Regions from separate parts of the Levilactobacillus suantsaii genome, predicted to be linked through region 2. Evidence: a T-box and tRNA genes for the amino acid it is inferred to sense, from the RefSeq annotation. Region 2 holds a T-box; the other holds one or more tRNA genes.

Region 1 (9,348 bases), 150 kb from region 2:
ATGAGAGACCTATGAGATGTTCGTATGCAGTGGGTCGACCGTTATTCCTTACGGAGCATAAATATAGTTTTTGTCAGAATGCAATGGAGGTATTATCAACTTGAACAACAAATCGGAAGTCAGCCAAGATAAATCTTTCTTTGGCCAACCGCGTGGATTATCCACACTGTTCTTCACCGAAATGTGGGAACGATTCAGTTACTACGGCATGCGTGCCATCCTGATCTACTACATGTACTACTCAGTTACTAAGGGTGGTTTAGGGTTCGATCAGGGAACCGCCGCCTCGATTATGTCGATTTACGGGTCCATGGTTTATTTGTCCGCCGTTTTAGGGGGCTATTTAAGTGACCGGGTCTGGGGAAGTCGCCGGACCGTGTTCATCGGTGGGGTCTTCATCATGTTCGGGCACATCGCCTTATCAATCCCCGCCGGCAAGATGGCCCTATTTGTATCCATCTTACTAATTGTGCTGGGGACCGGGTTATTGAAGCCCAACGTTTCCGAAATGGTCGGGGGCTTGTACGATACCGGTGATCCTCGTCGGGATTCAGGGTTTACCATCTTCGTCTTTGGGATTAACTTAGGGTCGTTAGTTGCCCCATACCTTGTGGGCTGGTTAGGATTAGACTACAACTTCCACTTAGGGTTCTCCTTAGCCGCTATCGGGATGTTCTTTGGTTTGATTCAATACTGGTTCGGTGGGCGCAAGTACTTAAGCAAGGATAGCTTGTACCCGACCGATCCACTGGAACCGGGCGACTTAAAGAAGTTGTCAGTTCGGGTCATCATTGGTTTGGTGGCGTTCGCATTAATTCTCTTGTTAATGGGGCTTATGGGCTCACTGAACATCAATAGCTTTATCCTGTTACTTTCTATTATTGCGATTGCCACACCAGTGGTTTACTTTACGCTCTTCTTAACGAGTAAAAAGGTTAATACCACCGAACGGAAGCATGTTTGGGCTTACTTAGGGCTGTTTATTGCCGCGGCCGTCTTCTGGGCCATTGAAGAACAAGGGTCATCCGTTCTGGCGCTGTTTGCGGCCGACCAGACGAACAACAATTTCTTGGGCCTGCATATCTTACCAGCTTGGTATCAATCCTTGAACCCGTTGTTCATCCTGATCTACACGCCAATCTTTGCTTTCTTGTGGGACCGTTGGGGTAAGAACCAACCAAGTTCTCCTACTAAGTTTGCGACTGGGATGATTTTTGCCGGGGTTTCTTACCTGCTGATGGTGGTTCCAGTCATGATGTTTGGGACCAGTGCCAAGGTCAGTCCGTTATGGCTGGTCGGCAGTTGGGCCATCGTGGAAATTGCCGAAATGCTGATTTCCCCGATTGGATTGTCCGTCACCACGAAGTTAGCGCCACGGGCCTTCCAGTCACAGATGATGAGTATGTGGTTCTTAGCGGACTCCGCTGGGCAAGCGGTCAACGCGCAAATCGTTAAACTCTACACCCCAGAAAACGAAGTGGCTTACTTTATGGGAGTCGCTATCGTTGCCCTGGTTGCCGGGGTTATCTTGTTTATGCTGGTTAAACCGCTGAAGAAATTAATGGCGGGAATTAAATAGGTTTTAACGCGAAAAAGTGCTACGCTAGGTCATCTAGGCGGGCAATTTTTTGCTGGCCACGAAAGGGGGAATGGACATGGTACGCGTAGCGCTAATCAGTGATCTGCATTTTGACGTGAACCGAGTGGACCCAGCCCAAATCATTACCCAGCAGGTAGCTTATTTGAAGCGACAACGAGTGGGACTTTACCTGATTGCGGGCGACCTCTCGAATCATTTTGACCAGTCTGTACGAATTGCCCAGGCCTTGCAAACGCAACTGGCCCCGGCACAGGTCCGCTTTATTGCGGGTAACCACGATATGTTGCATGACGTGAGTGCCGCGGCCTTGGAAACGCCACTGACGCCCACGTATTTGCACAACCAATTTCTGGACGTGGCGGGGACCAACTGGCGCATTATCGGCAACAATGGCTGGTACGACTACGGTTTTGCGGATAATTTAGTGGGGCGCAACTTTCAAGCCTGGAAAAACGCCTTCTGGGTCGATAGCAGCATTCCCCAGGACTTGAGTGACCCCCAGCGCTTCGAACGGGTCTACGGGCAATTAACGGCGCAATTAGCCCAAGCTCAAGCGGCCCAGAAGCAAGTCCTGGTGATGACGCACTTTGTCCCCCGTCGTGAATACATCGTTTACACCCAAGACAACCGCTTCTGGAACATGGCTAATGCCGTCATGGGCAGTCCGCGTCTGGGACAATTGTTTGCGCAATACCAGGTCCCCGTAGTTGTCTTTGGGCACATGCACCGGCATTACTGGCCGCAACACCTCAGCAATACCTGGTACTATAACCAAGCGCTGGGGTACCACAATCATCGCTTGAATGAGTGGGAGAGTGGGGATTTCATGACGGAATGGCGCCGACGGTTACGAATTTTAACCTTGACCTAAAAAAAGTTAGAAAAAGGCTTGACGGTTTATGCAGAATTTTGTATGATAGTGAAGTTGATTCGTTACGACGTTTCATTTTTTGGAGGGGTAGCGAAGTCTGGCTAAACGCGGCGGACTGTAAATCCGCTCCTTCGGGTTCGGTGGTTCGAATCCACTCCCCTCCATATTCTTGGGCTATAGCCAAGTGGTAAGGCAACGGGTTTTGATCCCGTGATGCGCTGGTTCGAACCCAGCTAGCCCAATCAGATGAATCACCGCGGTGGGAACTTGGGATTATCCTGGGTTTCTTTTTTTTTGCTCTTTGTAAGCGATTATTGATAATCTGGTTCTTCGTCAAGTGAAGTTGATAGATTATTTTGGAAGTAACTAAGCTGAAAATGGTTGTTAAACTATCTGGTGGTGAGAAAGATGTTCAGCATGCTGTCGCAAGCTTCTTGAGAGGACTTGGATGTTCAAAGAAGACGGCAAAGCGTTTGGCAAAGGCTGTTACGGCTGTGGTGCTTTAAATTATATTTGAAGATGATTTATAATTTTTAAAAAATTCAAGAAATACTTAGTTGGCTATTGGGAAAATACATTGATAGTGACTATTTTTCAATTGGTCTTTGCCTTTCTTTCTGAACTATGGGCTAAAATATTTTATCCTAAAAAGTAATATGACTTTTAGTTATTAGGGACTGCTCTGGGTCAAGTAAACAGGTCAAATGATTAAAGTAGCTATGTGGGTTGTAAAAAGGTATGCGTCCGAAAATTCTGGTTCTATATCATCTGTTGCGAACACCCAAGTCTATCTTGAGTCTCAATAACAGATACTATAGATCCTTTTTCTATCCAATTTTCGGCGTCTGCCCCTGCAGTGACTGGTTTTCTCCCGGCGATAAATTGACAAGTGCCGTTTTTTTCGCTAAAGTCGACTTAATCATGGTGCAGACCGGTTAGACCAAATTACGGGTCCGTTGGTTTCGAGACAGGTCCTCGAACAAACCGGAACGGCGGCCAGTCTTAGACCAATTTCGATGTATTCGCTACCATGGTGGAGGCATCACCGGACAAATAATCGACGACACCGACAGTGTCGGGCGGCGTTTAGGGGGATTTATGATGAATATTGGTTTTATTGGTGTTGGTGGGATGGCCCAGGCGATTATCGCCGGCCTGCTCCAAGCAAAGGCGTTTTTACCGGAAGACATCATCGTGCATAGCCGGCGACAGGAAAATTATGCGCCGTACGCCAAACAGCATGGGTTGATGACGGCGGCGAGCAATGCCGACGTGGCAACGCAAAGCGATTTAGTGGTCCTGGCGGTCACGCCCAACGTGGTTCCAGATGTGTTACGGGAAATCAAACCCCAACTCGCCGACGGCCAGACCACGTTGATTTCGATCGTGGCGGGGTTGTCGTTAGCGACCATGGGCGACATTGTGGGAACAAAGGTGCCGATTTTGCGGACGCTCCCGAACGTGAACGTGGAAATTAGGGCGGGGATGACCGCTGTAGCGGCTAATTCTCAACTGACCGGTGGCAAACTGACCAGTGCGTTAGGCGTCTTTGGCGCGATTGGGACCACCACGCAACTCGCTGAAGACCAATTTGGAATTTTTAGTGCGTTAGCGGGGAGTTCGCCAGCCTACATCGACTTGTTTATCGATAGTCTTAGCCGGGCCGGCGTGAAGTATGGCCTGACCAAGGCCCAGGCGACCCAGATTGCCGCGCAAGCCACGTTGGGGTCGGCCAAAATGGTCTTGAAGAGCGACAAAATTCCGTTTGCCTTGATCGACCAAGTCGCCTCACCAGGGGGCAGTACCGTGGCTGGTTTGTTGGCCATGGAAGAAGCCGGTTTGATGACATCAGTCGTCAAAGGCATCGACGCCACGGTAGCGAAAGATCAAGCGGGTCGCCACTAAGTTCTGACTTGCAACGATGGTCTATACCGATTATAATGACAATGTTGTTAGTTGGGCCTTAATCGAGGAGGAGCATTATGAGCATTGTCTTAAAACACGCTAAAATTTATACTGGGGATGAGGTCATTGCCGACGGGTACGTCCGCTTTGACCAACAAATTACGGCGGTCGGGCCGGTGGCTGAGTTTCGGCCCCAACCGGCAGATGAAGTCCACGTGGTCACGGGGCAAACGATTGTGCCGGGCTTTATCGACGTGCACAGCCACGGGGGCTACGGGTTCGACAGCATGGACGGGGATCCCGACCAGATTGATACTATGGTCACCAAAATGATCGGTGAGGGGATCACGACCGTCTTTCCAACGACCATGACCCAGTCCAATGACGCCATCGACCACGCGATGCAAGGCATTGCACAGGCGGCGGAAAAGAATCCGGTGATTCAAGGGGTCCATTTGGAAGGGCCGTTCATTGCGGCCATCTTCAAGGGGGCCCAACCGGAAAAGTACATCAAGGACCCCGACGTGGCCTTGTTGGCTCACTGGAACGAGTTATCGGGCAACCGAGTCAAGTTGATCACCTATGCGCCGGAAGACCCAGGCGCCGCTAAATTTGAGAGCTATTGCCTGGCTAACGGTATCGTGCCGTCGGTCGGTCACTCCAACGCGACGCGCGCACAGTTGTTGACCAGTAAGGCGACCCACGTGACCCACTTGTACAACGCGCAACGAGGGTTACGGCACCGTGAACCGGGGGTTACCGGGCACGCCATGTTGGAAGATAACCTGTATTGTGAAATCATTTGTGACGGGTTCCATAACGTGCCGGACATGGTCAAATTGGCTTACGAGCAAAAGGGCCCGCACCGCTTAGAGCTAGTGACGGATTCCATGCGCGCTAAGGGGATGCCCGAAGGCGTCAGTGAACTGGGCGGGCAAAAAGTCATCGTCAAGGACCGCCAGGCACGCTTAGAGAGCGGCAACCTGGCGGGGTCGGTCTTGCGGTACGACGAGGCCTTCCGCAACGTCATCGCCTTTACGGGCTGTGGCGTGGCCGATGCGGTCCAGATGAGTGCGGTCAACCAAGCCGAAGAATTTGGCTTAACGCGTAAAGGAAAAATCACCGTGGGCCGGGATGCGGACCTCAACTTGATGACGCGTGACTTACAGTTGCAAGCCACGTACAGTTTGGGGCGCCGGATGACGGGAACCACGAAATAGAAACAATCTAGAAGGGATGTTGGGTGCTGTGAGTTCACCGATTTATATTCAAATTCATAACGATATTAAACGAGCCATCGAAGCCGGAAAGTGGGCGGTGGGGGATCGAATCCCTTCCGAACGGGAGCTCTCACGCGATTTTGATGTGAGTCGGATGACGTTACGGCAAGCCATTCAGACCTTAGTCGACGAGGGTATCCTGGAACGCCAAGTGGGTTCTGGCACCTACGTGGCTAATCAAAAGGTCCAAGAAAAGATGTCTGGGGTCACCAGTTTTACGGACCTGATGCTGGCTCAGGGCAAGCAACCGTCGAGTAAGACCATCTCGTATCACGTGATGAGTCCCTCGTTGAGTGAAGCCGAGAAGCTCAAACTCCACGAAGACGATGTCGTCTTGCGGATGGAGCGGATTCGCTACGGGGATGACGTGCCGATTTGTTTTGAAGTGGCCACGGTCCCGGACCGCCTGGTCAAAGGGTTGAACAAAAAAGAAGTAACCAGTTCGCTTTACCGGGCCTTGGAAGATAAAAAGAAATTGAATCCCGGCAAGGCGCAACAAACGGTCTCCGCAATGTCGGCTTCCGAACGGATTGCGGAATATCTGAAGATCAAGCGTGGCGATGCCATTTTGCGGTTACGGCAAGTGACCTACCTGCAAGACGGGACCCCCTTCGAATACGTGCGGACCCAATACGTGGGCGAACGGTTTGAATTTTATTTGGAAAAGTAATCCTGAGCGACCAAAAGGGCCTCACAGCCAGCGAAGACGTGGCTGTGAGGCCCTTTGATTTAACGTGATTATGGGTTATTGTTGTTTAGCCTGACGCTTGACCAGGTGCAGGTAACGGGGGATGACGGCGATGCGCTTGAGCCGTTTGGGGTCCTTCAGTGTTCGGTAGAGCCATTCCAGATGATGGTCCTGCCAGAATTGAGGGGCGCGAGGAACGGTCCCCGCCAGCACGTCAAAGCTTCCGCCGACCCCCATCCATAGACCTTGAGTAACTTGCCGGTGCGTGGCGATGAAGTTCTCTTGCTTAGGAAAGCCCAGGGCCGCAAAGACCATGTCCGGTTGTTTGGCGGCGATGTCGGCGACGATGGGTGCAGCGTCTTGAAAGTAGCCGTCTTTGAGGCCGACGATGTCCAAGCCGGGGTAGGCTTGAGGCAAGCGAGTTGCGAGTTTAGCGACGACTTCCGGCTTGGCGCCCACAAAGTAAGCGGAGCGGTGGTGGTCACTTCCCCAGGTCAAGAGGGCTTGAAGCGTGTCGAACCCGGTGATGCGTTCCGGTAAGGGCTGGCCCAAAATCTGCGCGCCGTTTAAGATGCCGATGCCATCGGGAGTCACAAAATCAGCACCCTGAATGGTAGCTTGATAGTCGGGGTGTTCGTGAGCGTACATCACGATTTCCGGATTAGCGGTCACCACGAAGGTGTTTTCCTGTTGCGTGATTCGTTGCTGCAAGGTGGTTAAAAACTGGGCTTGGGTGGTCTTGATGAAGGGAATCTCGAGGACCGTGACGGTCGGGAATGTAGCGGACATAGGTGAACTTCCTTTCGAAGCCGGCTAAGTTGGCTGAATAATCATTAGCCAATTTGTAAGACAAATTAGTGGGCCGGTCATTTTGTTCCTGTTACTATTGAAATTAAGAATTTTTAGATTGGTTTCATGCTAAAATAGAACAGTTAAGTTTAATTGTCATGAGTCTGTGAATTAGTACAGTGAAACCTATAAGGAGAGTAAAATCCATTATGACGAACTTGTATCCTGACGATAGCTATACGCTCCATACGGATGCCTATCAAATCAACATGATCCAGACGTACTTCCAACAAGGCATTGCCAACAAGCACGCCGTTTTTGAGGTGTTCTTCCGTGACATGCCCTTTCACAACGGGTACGCCGTTTATGCGGGATTAGAACACGTGGTCCATTATATCCAAAAATTGCATTTTTCCCAAACGGATATTGATTACTTACGGGAAGCTGAAAACTATCCCGAAGAATTTTTAACTTACCTCAAGAACTTTAAGTTCACCGGGTCGATTCGCTCGGCCGTTGAAGGGGAACTGGTTTACGCCCACGAACCTATCTTACAAGTGGAAGGCCCATTAGCCGACTGCCAGTTAGTGGAAACGGCGATTTTGAACATTCTCAACTACCAAACTTTGATTGCGACCAAGGCAGCCCGGATTCGTTCCGTGGCCGGCAACGATGCGTTGATGGAGTTTGGGACACGGCGGGCTCAGGAATTTGATGCCGCCATCTGGGGAACCAGAGCCGCCTACATCGGTGGGTTTGACGCCACGTCGAACGTGCGGGCTGGTAAGCTTTTTGGGATTCCGATTAGCGGCACGCATGCCCACTCCTTGATTCAGACCTACGGGGATGATTACCAGGCCTTCAAGGCGTACGCTGAGACCCATCACGACTGTGTCTTTTTGGTCGACACCTACGACACGTTACGCAGCGGGGTACCGAACGCCATTAAGGTAGCCCAAGAGATGGGCGACCGCATCAACTTCCAGGGGGTGCGGATCGACTCTGGCGATATGGCCTACCTGTCAAAGCGGGTCCGGCAAAAGTTAGACGAAGCGGGCTTCCCGGACGCTAAAATCTACGCATCGAATGACCTGGACGAAAAGACGATTCAAAGCTTGAAGATGCAAGACGCCAAGATCGATGTGTGGGGCATCGGGACGAAGCTGATCACGGCCTTTGACCAACCAGCTTTAGGCGCCGTGTACAAGATGGTGGCCATTGCGGACGATGAGGGTCAGCTTAAACCGACCATCAAGTTGTCCAACAACGCCGAAAAGGTGACGACGCCTGGTAAGAAGCAAGTTTGGCGCATCACCAAGAAGACCGATGGCAAGACGGAAGGCGACTACGTTTCCTTAGTCGACGAAGACCCGCAAAACGAAGAGGCCCTGTACATGTTCCATCCAAGCTACACCTACATCAGTAAAACGGTGACGGACTTCAACGCCCGGCCGATTCTCCAGCCCATCTTTGCAGATGGGAAGCTGGTCTACAAGTTGCCGAGCTTGTCGGCGGTCCGGGACCGATGCCGCGGGGCCCTTGCCAACTTATGGCCTGAATACAAGCGGGACTTGAATCCACAAAAGTACCCGGTCGACTTGTCACAAAAGTGCTGGGACCAGAAGATGGCTATCATCAAGCAGATTCACAGTTACGTGCAAAAGATGCCGGAATAGACCGGTATTGAGGGGGTAATTCACGATGCGGGAACAACAAAAAGCAATCATTGAGGCCTTGAAGGTCCAACCAACGATCGACCCGGCCGCCGAGATTCGGCGGAGCGTCGACTTTCTCAAGGCTTATTTACAACAATACGATTTCATGAAGACCTTAGTCCTGGGGATTTCCGGGGGCCAAGATTCGACCTTAGTCGGGGCACTGTGTGAACAGGCCGTAACGGAACTCCGTCAAGAAACGGGCGATAACGATTACCGCTTCATTGCGGTCCGCTTACCTTACGGGGAACAGGCCGACGAGGCCGACGCAATGGCCGCTATCGACTTTATGGGCGCCGATGAGGTCCAACGGGTCAACATCCAACCGGCGACTGACGCCATGGAAGCGGCTGTGGCAGCAAACCAGGAAACCATCAGTGACTTTAACAAGGGTAATATCAAGGCTCGGCAACGGATGATCGCGCAATACGCGATTGCCGGTGCCCGTGCTGGAGCCGTCGTTGGCACCGACCACGCGGCCGAAGCCGTGACCGGGTTTT
Region 2 (9,348 bases):
ACAGCCGCCTTCGCCACTGGTGTTCTTCCATATATCTACGCATTCCACCGCTACACATGGAGTTCCACTGTCCTCTTCTGCACTCAAGTCATCCAGTTTCCGATGCACTTCTTCGGTTAAGCCGAAGGCTTTCACATCAGACTTAAATAACCGCCTGCGCTCGCTTTACGCCCAATAAATCCGGACAACGCTTGCCACCTACGTATTACCGCGGCTGCTGGCACGTAGTTAGCCGTGGCTTTCTGGTTGAATACCGTCACGATGTCAACAGTTACTCTGACACCCGTTCTTCTTCAACAACAGAGTTTTACGAGCCGAAACCCTTCTTCACTCACGCGGCATTGCTCCATCAGACTTGCGTCCATTGTGGAAGATTCCCTACTGCTGCCTCCCGTAGGAGTCTGGGCCGTGTCTCAGTCCCAATGTGGCCGATTACCCTCTCAGGTCGGCTACGCATCATCGCCTTGGTGGGCCGTTACCTCACCAACAAGCTAATGCGCCGCGGAACCATCCAGAAGTGATAGCCGAAACCATCTTTCAAACAAAAACCATGCGGTTTTTGTTGTTATACGGTATTAGCACCTGTTTCCAAGTGTTATCCCCTGCTTCTGGGCAGGTTTTCCACGTGTTACTCACCAGTTCGCCACTCGCTTTAGGAAGAAATCAGTGCAAGCACGTCAATCAACCAAAGCTCGTTCGACTTGCATGTATTAGGCATGCCGCCAGCGTTCGTCCTGAGCCAGGATCAAACTCTCATCTTAAAGATGATAAGCTCGAATAGCTCATCGATTGTTGTTACATTTTAAAAGCGAATTGACTTCGCAAATATTGTTTGGGTTTGAATAAATTCAAACCGCCCTACACATATTTGGTTTGTCGAAACAATGTTCAGTTTTCAAAGGTCTACTCGTTATCCGCCGAAGCAGACAACTTAATCATCATATCATTTGGCTGATATGCTTGTCAACAAGAAGTTTGATTTAACAACGTTTCTTGTTGGTTCGTCATCGCCAAGCGACAACTTAATTAGGATAACATTCCGTCGGCACTTCGTCAACAACTAATTTCAATCATTCAAATTGGTCTAGTTGGTGATTCCTCGTGACAACGTCTATAACTATACCAAGCTGGGCCTGCCGCGTCAACTAAAATCGCCTCTTTTCATACACCTTTTTTCAAACGCATATCATCCATTACCAACCGAGATTATAGTTAGCCAACGGCCGTGTGTTCCCTAGCTAAAGCACGCTGACTGTTCGGCTTTGTTTTTCCCTCGTTGGGCATCTCACCGTCGTAACTTCCCCAATAAAAAAGCTGGAAGTCACCTTCCAGCTCACGAGCTGTTCCGCTTATTAAAGAACCAGCTAACCGTTAATTATTCAAATTTACTGTACCCGAGCTAAGAAGTAACGCTTCTTCCCGCGCCGAACAATTACGAACTTACCTTCAAAGGCACTCGTCGGATCAATTTCGGCGTTAGTGTCGGTCACCTTTTCACCGTTGATGCGAATGGCCCCATTGGTGATATCTTCACGGGCCTGACGCCGAGAAGACTCAATCTGCGTAGTATCAACTAACCATTCGACTAACCCTTGCTTATCCGAAGAGACCGTTACGGATGGCATGTTCTTGAAGCCTTGTTCAATTTCACTGGCCGTTAACGCCGCAACATCCCCAGAGAACAACGCCTTAGTAATGTGTTTAGCTTCGACGACGGCTTGATGGCCATGGACGAATTCCGTGACTTCTTCAGCCAAGCGGGTCTGGGCTTCCCGCTTTTCGGGGTGCGTGGCGACCGCCGTGGCCAAATCCTGAATCTCATCTTGGCTCAAGAAAGTGAAGTACTTCAAGAACTTCACTACGTCGCGATCATCCGTATTAATCCAGAATTGGTAGAATTCGTACGGTGAAGTTTTCTTCGGGTCCAACCAGACGTTGCCCCCTTCAGACTTCCCGAACTTGGTGCCGTCCGCCTTCAAAAGTAACGGGATGGTCAACCCGTAGACCTTAGCGTCGGCGCCTTCTTGCCGGTGAATCAAGTCAATTCCTGAGGTGATGTTGCCCCACTGGTCGGCCCCCCCGATTTGGAGTTGCACGTCTTCGTGCTGGTAAAGATGTAAGAAATCGATGGATTGCAGAATCTGGTAAGTGAATTCCGTGTAGGAAATCCCGACTTCCAACCGGGACGCCACGATTTCCTTGTTCAACATGGTGTTGACGTTGAATAGCTTCCCGTAATCCCGCAAGAAATCTAATAGGGAGAGTTTGGACAACCAATCGTAGTTGTTGACGATCTTAAAGCTACCATCCTGCCCAAAAAGATGTTCCATTTGAGCCGTTAAGCAGTCCTGGTTGTGCCGAACCTGGTCCATAGTCTGAAGTTTCCGTTCCGACTTCTTGCCGGACGGGTCCCCGATAGAGCCCGTGGCCCCACCAATCACGATGTATGGCCGGTGACCCGCTAACTGGAACCGTTTCAAAATCATAAACGGAATCAAATGCCCAATGTGCATCGAATCCCCCGTCGGGTCAATCCCCGCGTATAACCCCACGGCCTTTTGGGCGACGAGCTCACTCAGCCCCGCTTCGTCCGTTTGTTGGTTAATGGCACCCCGCCACTTTAACTCATCAATAATCGACATCTTGTTTCCTCCTATAACTAAAAAAGTCCCCAACGGTCACATGACCATCAGGGACGAATCTAAAATCCGCGTTACCACCCAAGTTGTTGTCAGTTTTGACAACCGCTCGTCATCGTTAACGGAATGGCCCGCCGGTAAATTCCGGGTGCTCCACAGGGTAATTCATGTTCCTGGTCGGACTGACTCCCACTCCCGTCAGCTCTCTGAACCGTTGCCAAGACCACTACTGAACTGTTTCGTTGCTTATGGTCTTGATGATACTGGCCCTAAGGCGAAAAGTCAACTCTCTAAAAGAGCCCCGCGATGCTGGTCCAGACGATTTGAACGTTCAACACCGTCAACACGATCGTGCTAATCCAGGCCAGCCACGTAACCCACCGTTTGTTGACGTATTCCCCCATGATTTTCTTCGATGAGGTGAACAACGTCAACGGAATCATGGAAAACGGCAGGGCGATGGACAAGAAGACCTGGGAGTTGACCAGCAAGCGGTCCAACGCCATTTCGCTTCCCCCGTAAATAATGGTACAAATGACCACGGGTGCTACGGACAAGAGCCGCGTCACCAACCGCCGGACCCAGATTGGGACCCGCAAGTTGATGAACCCTTCCATAATCACCTGACCCGTCAAGGTCCCAGTGATCGTTGAGTTTTGACCGGAAGCCAACAGGGCGACTGCAAACAAGGTCGATAAGAATGGTGACGCTACGGCACCCGCCAATTGATTGTCTTGTAAAGCGGCGTACAAGTTTCCAAACGTTCCTAATTTATCCACGTCTTTTCCGAAGAACAACGCTGCCCCCAAGAGTAACAGCAAGCAGTTGATGACAAAGGCCCCAATCAACTGAATGTTCGAGTCCCAGGTCGTGAACTTCACGGCCCGGCGCATGTCTTCCGGGTTGTCCCGGTCGAACTTCCGCGTTTGCGCAATCGAAGAATGTAAGTACAGGTTATGCGGCATCACCGTAGCCCCTACGATTCCCAAGGCCATGGTCAACTGACCCGGATGGAGAATCTGGGCTTGCGGCATGAAGTTAGCAACCGCTTGACCCATGTTTGGTTGAGCGATGACTACTTCGTAGGCGAAGACCACCAGAATCACTGCAATCAAGCAGATAACGATGGCTTCGATTTTCCGGAAACCTAATTTTGTCAGTAACAATAGTAGTAACACATCGAAGACGGTCAAAGAAACGCCGATAATCAGCAGAATCCCGAACAACAGTTGCAGGGCAATCGCACCCCCGATAACTTCGGCGATATCGGTCGCCATGATAGCTAATTCAGTAACAATCCACAGGATGAACCCGATTCGTTTTGACGTGTATGAGCGGGTGGCTTGCGCCAAGTCTTTTTGCGTCACAATGCCCAGTTTAGCCGCCATGTATTGCAGCAACATCGCAATCAAACTGGAAATCAAGATCACGGACATCAGTAGGTAACCGTATTGGGCACCCCCACCAATCGACGTGACCCAGTTACCTGGGTCCATATACCCCACAGCAACCAAAGCGCCCGGTCCGGAAAAGGCCATCAAGTTCTTCCAGAACCCCTTACCCTTCGGAATCGTGACGGTCCCATTGATTTCTTCCAACGACGGTCCGTTTGCGTACCCCAGCAGGCGGTCTGATTTAGCTGCCGGCGCCTTGGAAACGTTGTCTGTCATGTTATTCCACTCCCCTATCTCTTATGGTAGTCACCATTATACGGACGGGCAGGCCATTGTAAACGGGGATCGGGGGTTCTTTTAACGTTGGCCCTTAACCAATAAGACTAAAAATGCGGCGGGAGCTTATTCCGCCGCGATTCTGGGTGAACAATTATTTTCATGGAAGCCACGCACGACACGGCAAATTCGGAAGCTACCGCGGTTCTTTTTCGCTTTTGCTAAAAATCCAGGGCAAATAACGACAGTTCGTGGCGGCGTAAAGTCCGAATCCGCCGGTCCAGATTCTCCCCGTATTTCAATTCCTTGAGCCAGTGGAACGTCTCCAGCCGGTGGGCCGTCGCAAACCGCACGGCCTCGGGATCCGTCCCGTACAACACGATATAGTTGCCACGGTATCGTTCATCGATGGTCACCGTATCGGTCAATAACTGCAGATGCACGACCCCGCCCAACAGTCGGTTGAAAATGTCCGTGGTGACACCCAACATGTCATACGAGACTAAAAATTGGACCAGGGCCGACGTTAGATTCAGCCCGTTGGTATACTTACTCAAAAATTTCTGGACTAGCCGCAAGTCACTCGGCGTGACCGCTTTAGGGTAGAGTTTTGCTAAATTAGCCGCAATCTCCGCGGCGGCTTCCGTCGAGGTCGGCGTAGTGCGATATAATGCCGTCACTTCAGGCCGCAACAACGGGTCAACGCGAAATAACAACATAAACTGCCCCAACGAGAACAGCCAGTTGGCAAACCAATTGGTCCCGGTCGCAAAGTCACTCAATACCGAAATGTTGGGGGCCAATTGATACCGCGGGGCCTGTTGCCGCAAACCGGCGTACAACCGTTGCATGTTGCGCGGTTGCAAAGCCCGCACAAAATACGGGGAACTGGTCAACAAATAATCTAACGTTGCCAGTTCGGTCAAGGCCTCCCGTGGGGAATCACCCAATTCTTGCTGGAATTTCGTGGCCAAGGCCCGTAGATCCGTCAAGTGGACCAGCGGAAACCGGAGGGGCGCAAACCGATGCCCCTGCGACAATCGCAGTAACGTCAAGGTGATCAATAAATTCCGGTGTTGCCCCAATCCCCGCGAATTTTGATACGTGGCATCACTGGTGTAAGTCGTGCTGATAGCGTCGTACAATCCCTGGTAGGTCGGCGGTAACTCCGGGAGTTCGTCCACCGTAGTCAAAGTCGTACTAAATAACGTAAAGTATAACAACGCGACCAACGCCTCATCTCCCACCAATTGTAAAGGATTGGTGGTCAATTCTAGCCGATACTGGGCCAGCTGTTGGCGCATCGGTCGCATCCGGCGATTAAAGGTCGATGTACTGATACCGTACCGTTCGCAAAGTTCGCGGACCTGTTGGGGCTTGGGTCCCAACGTCGCCAACACGGCTTGATACGGAATACTCCGAACATACAGCCAGTGACGGTAATCATCCACCGTCACCGGTGTCTGCAATTCGTCCTTCGTTAACGTCGTGGCTGGGGCTAAATGTTTCAAGTCCGTTCGTAAGTTCAAGAGAATATGGTATGCCTGTGAATAGCTCCCTTGCATTCTGGTGGCAAAATCCACCAGGTTGAACTGACCTTGATGGTCAATGATAAACGATAAGAGCCGGAGCTTGCGGGTGTCTTTTACCGTCAACATCGCAAAATCAATTTTCACGTTGCTCACTCCCCCAAAGTTCACGAACAGCCCCCGATTCCAGAATCAGGGGCTGCTGAGGTGATTCAATCATCACTCAATATTGGTAATCGTGACGTGCCGAACGTCTAATTCGGTCAGCGTTTCCTTCAAAATAATTCGCGGATCGTCATACCGGATGTCCGGTAGAACGCTGCTCAGGTAGTTGCCGGTTAACTGGCCCGCTTGGACTTCCGGCTGGAGAATCACGCGCTGTTGATCGCTGGTGGTCAATGTGACCCGCTTGCCAGCGGCTAAACGTTCAACTAATGGTAATGTGGGTACCTTCTGCATCATTCTAATCGTCCTCCTATCCATTCGCTTTTCCATCTATATTTTACCACGGCATTCCCAATTAGAACGCCTGATACCCTCGCTTTTAGCACGACCGACCAACCAATTAGCGGGCAAAGCCACCATCCCCCGTCATCAAGTCCCGGCTAAACCATCCCCCGCTTCGTGCGCGCTGCAGTTCATGGCTGGCGGTGCGGGTGAAACCCACCCTCCAGCGGACACGACGCAACAATCATCGCATACCCGATTAGCGCTGAATCTAAAGGTTACATTTTAGTAACGTTTGGATTGAAAGCGTAAGCCACGGCCCTAAACCATGCTATGCTCAAAGGCAGGCTAATTGATGCTATCGATAATTTATACCAGGGGAGAAAGCAATTATGTGGCTGAATAATTTAAGTACCACCTTTATCGTGGGGTACCCCATTTTCGTATCCATCGTTTGGATCGTGGGGGGCCTCTTTTCGAGTCTCTATCGGCACCGTCAGAATCGGACGCTCGTCGCCGCGGCTGACGAACCATTCGTGTCTATCCTGATCCCGGCGCACAACGAAACCGAGACGCTAGCCGAAGCCGTCGCCTCACTCACCAATTTGCACTACCAACATTACGAGGTCGTCATGATCGATGATTGTAGCACCGATGCTACCTGGCCACTCATGGGTCAGCTTTGTCAGAACTGGGCGGGGACACTCGACTTGCACCGGCTACATCTACCGATCAACCAGGGTAAAGCCAACGCCTTGAATCAAGGCGCCCAGATTGCCCGAGGTGATTATCTCGTCGTCATTGACGCTGATTCCTTGCTCCAACCAGACGCCATCACGCAATTAATGACCACCCTGTTGGCCCGGCCAAACTGCGGTGCCGTGACCGGCAAGCCCATCGTCCGCAACCGCTCGACGTTATTGGGCCGGCTCCAACTGCTGGAATACGTGGCCGTCATCGACCTGATCAAGAAAGCTCAGGCCTACCTGACCGGCAACATCACCACGGTCTCCGGCGTCATCGTCGCCTTTCGCCGTGAGGCCTTACAAGCCGTTGGCGGCTGGAATCCGGCGGTCATGACCGAGGACATTGACATCACCTGGCGCCTCTACCGTCATCACTGGCAGACCGCTTACGAACCGCGGGCTATCTGCTGGATTTTGGTTCCCGAACGTTTAGCCGGCCTGCTCAAGCAACGGCAGCGTTGGGCGCGCGGCGGCCTCGAAGTTTTGATCACCAACCGCCGCGGGCTGCTACAAAACCCTTGGGGCCAACGCAGTCTCTTGCTCGAATCCGTCATCAGTAACTGTTGGGCCATTTTGACCGCCATTTCATTGGTGGCTTACGGCTTTCAACTGCTGTTTTTGCACAATCTGGCGCTCAACGGCAACCTGTTGGCCTTGATGTTCGCCCTCAACGCCATCCAATTCACCATTGGCTTCATTGCCTCACAGACCACCGCCGACTTGACCTTACCCGAGTTGCTCTTGGTTCCGGTCTACGTCCTGTACTACTGGCTGATCAACCTGGTCAGTTGTCTGGCCGCAGTCAGCGCCTACTTCGTGGACCCGCAACGTCGAGGAACCTGGCGCAGTCCCGATCGGGGGGTGTAACTGATGTCACCTTCTAACCAATCCCCTATTATTCGCCGGCAGACTAGTTGGGTCAGCCGGAGTTTACGGGGCCTCGTGCTCATCGTGTTGTGGGCCTTCATCGTCTTAGTCGTGGTGACGAACCTGGGCTTCAGTCTGGGCTGGTACAACGACACGCTAGTCAGTTTATATTTGCTCTTTAATTTGCAGGCCCACGCTAACAGTGCCTTTTTATGGCTGATTTTGGGCTTACTCATCAGCACGCCGCTCTACTGTATCGGGCGCTGGTGCTACCTGAAGGGAGGGAAAAGCGCATGACCCGTCGGCTACGTTTCTGCCTATTAATTGGTCTATTTACCTGCCTGATACTGGGGCTGGGCTGGACCACTCACCACCAGGCCACCCACCAACACGCCACGCAAGAAAGTTACGCCTTGCCTAAACGTTACCAACAAGTCAAAAACGGCATCATGGTCTTTTGCTACCACCGCATTCTGGGTGATAGTTGGTCGACGCGCCTGGTCCAGGGACTATCGACCAACTCCCAACTTCACGAGTTCAACGTGCCCGCCGACCAGTTCAGCGCCCAGATGAAGTACTTGCACGACCACCACGTCAAGGTGATCTCGGCGGCAACCATGGTCCGCTTGGTGCAACAAAAACGGCCCCTCAAGGGCAAATATGTGGTCCTGTCCTTTGACGACATCGACCGAACCGTCTTAGACCATGCCGTGCCGGTTCTGAACCACTACCGCTACCCGTTCACCACCTTTATCATCACCGGCAACACCGGCCGGTACCGGGAAGGCACACAATTAGCCACCTGGTCACAAATCAAAGCCGCGCGCCGGACCACTTACGGGCGGATGACGTTGGGGTTGCACACGCATAACCTGCACTACCTCGACGCCCACATGACGCCGGTCTTCATGCACCCCCACGCCACGGGTAAGTTCAAACGCGACTTCGCCCAATCCAAACGTGACCTGGTTCACCACACCGGCGTGACCGGGGACTCGTTTGCCTTTCCGTACGGCGCCGGGACTGACGCCATCAACGCCTTTTTGGCCCGGCAACGTCTGACCTGGGTCGCCACGCTCGATGCGGGGATCACCACGGACGACACTGACCTCAACGCCACGCCGCGAGTCATCGTCAACCACCAAAGTTGGCCATCTATTCAACGCTGGCTGACTCAAGATTAAACCGCAACAACTATAAATGCTCACCAATACTGGCCGCCTTGGCCCGTATCGGTGAGCATTTTTTACCTTATTTATTGATGGCTTGAGCCTTTGTGGACCGGACCGCCGCCGGTCGTAACCAGAGCATCCCCAGACCGTAGATTACTGCGGTCAACAGCATGGCGATAAAGGTCGCCCCCACTGAGTTGGCAATCAGCGGCCACTGTTTCAAGCCCCAGTAAGCCGCGACCCCGAAGACCCAGCTGGCCACGGCAATCCAGTTGATG

Evidence for each region. A T-box is a leader RNA that pairs with one kind of tRNA and senses whether it is charged. The one in region 2 lies ahead of tyrS (tyrosine--tRNA ligase), so its partner is inferred to be a tRNA-Tyr.
Region 1: it has a tRNA-Tyr gene. The T-box ahead of tyrS (tyrosine--tRNA ligase) is inferred to sense a tRNA for this amino acid. The anticodon was not compared.

Annotation. Positions count from the first base shown of each region.
Region 1 covers NZ_CP059603.1:1,282,184-1,291,531, forward strand. The annotation lists gene H3M12_RS05865 (peptide MFS transporter) at 101-1,579, shown strand; gene H3M12_RS05870 (metallophosphoesterase) at 1,656-2,471, shown strand; tRNA gene H3M12_RS05875 (tRNA-Tyr) at 2,553-2,635, shown strand; tRNA gene H3M12_RS05880 (tRNA-Gln) at 2,642-2,713, shown strand; gene proC (pyrroline-5-carboxylate reductase) at 3,573-4,376, shown strand; gene nagA (N-acetylglucosamine-6-phosphate deacetylase) at 4,454-5,596, shown strand; gene H3M12_RS05895 (GntR family transcriptional regulator) at 5,625-6,326, shown strand; gene H3M12_RS05900 (WecB/TagA/CpsF family glycosyltransferase) at 6,402-7,133, opposite strand; gene H3M12_RS05905 (nicotinate phosphoribosyltransferase) at 7,343-8,809, shown strand; gene nadE (ammonia-dependent NAD(+) synthetase) at 8,835-9,348, shown strand, end outside.
Region 2 covers NZ_CP059603.1:1,129,076-1,138,423, reverse strand. The annotation lists rRNA gene H3M12_RS05205 (16S ribosomal RNA) at 1-761, opposite strand, end outside; gene tyrS (tyrosine--tRNA ligase) at 1,386-2,642, opposite strand; T-box leader at 2,689-2,891, opposite strand; gene H3M12_RS05195 (Nramp family divalent metal transporter) at 2,930-4,309, opposite strand; gene H3M12_RS05190 (helix-turn-helix domain-containing protein) at 4,531-5,985, opposite strand; gene H3M12_RS05185 (hypothetical protein) at 6,058-6,300, opposite strand; gene H3M12_RS05180 (glycosyltransferase) at 6,678-7,898, shown strand; gene H3M12_RS05175 (hypothetical protein) at 7,902-8,195, shown strand; gene H3M12_RS05170 (polysaccharide deacetylase family protein) at 8,192-9,082, shown strand; gene H3M12_RS05165 (cytosine permease) at 9,150-9,348, opposite strand, start outside.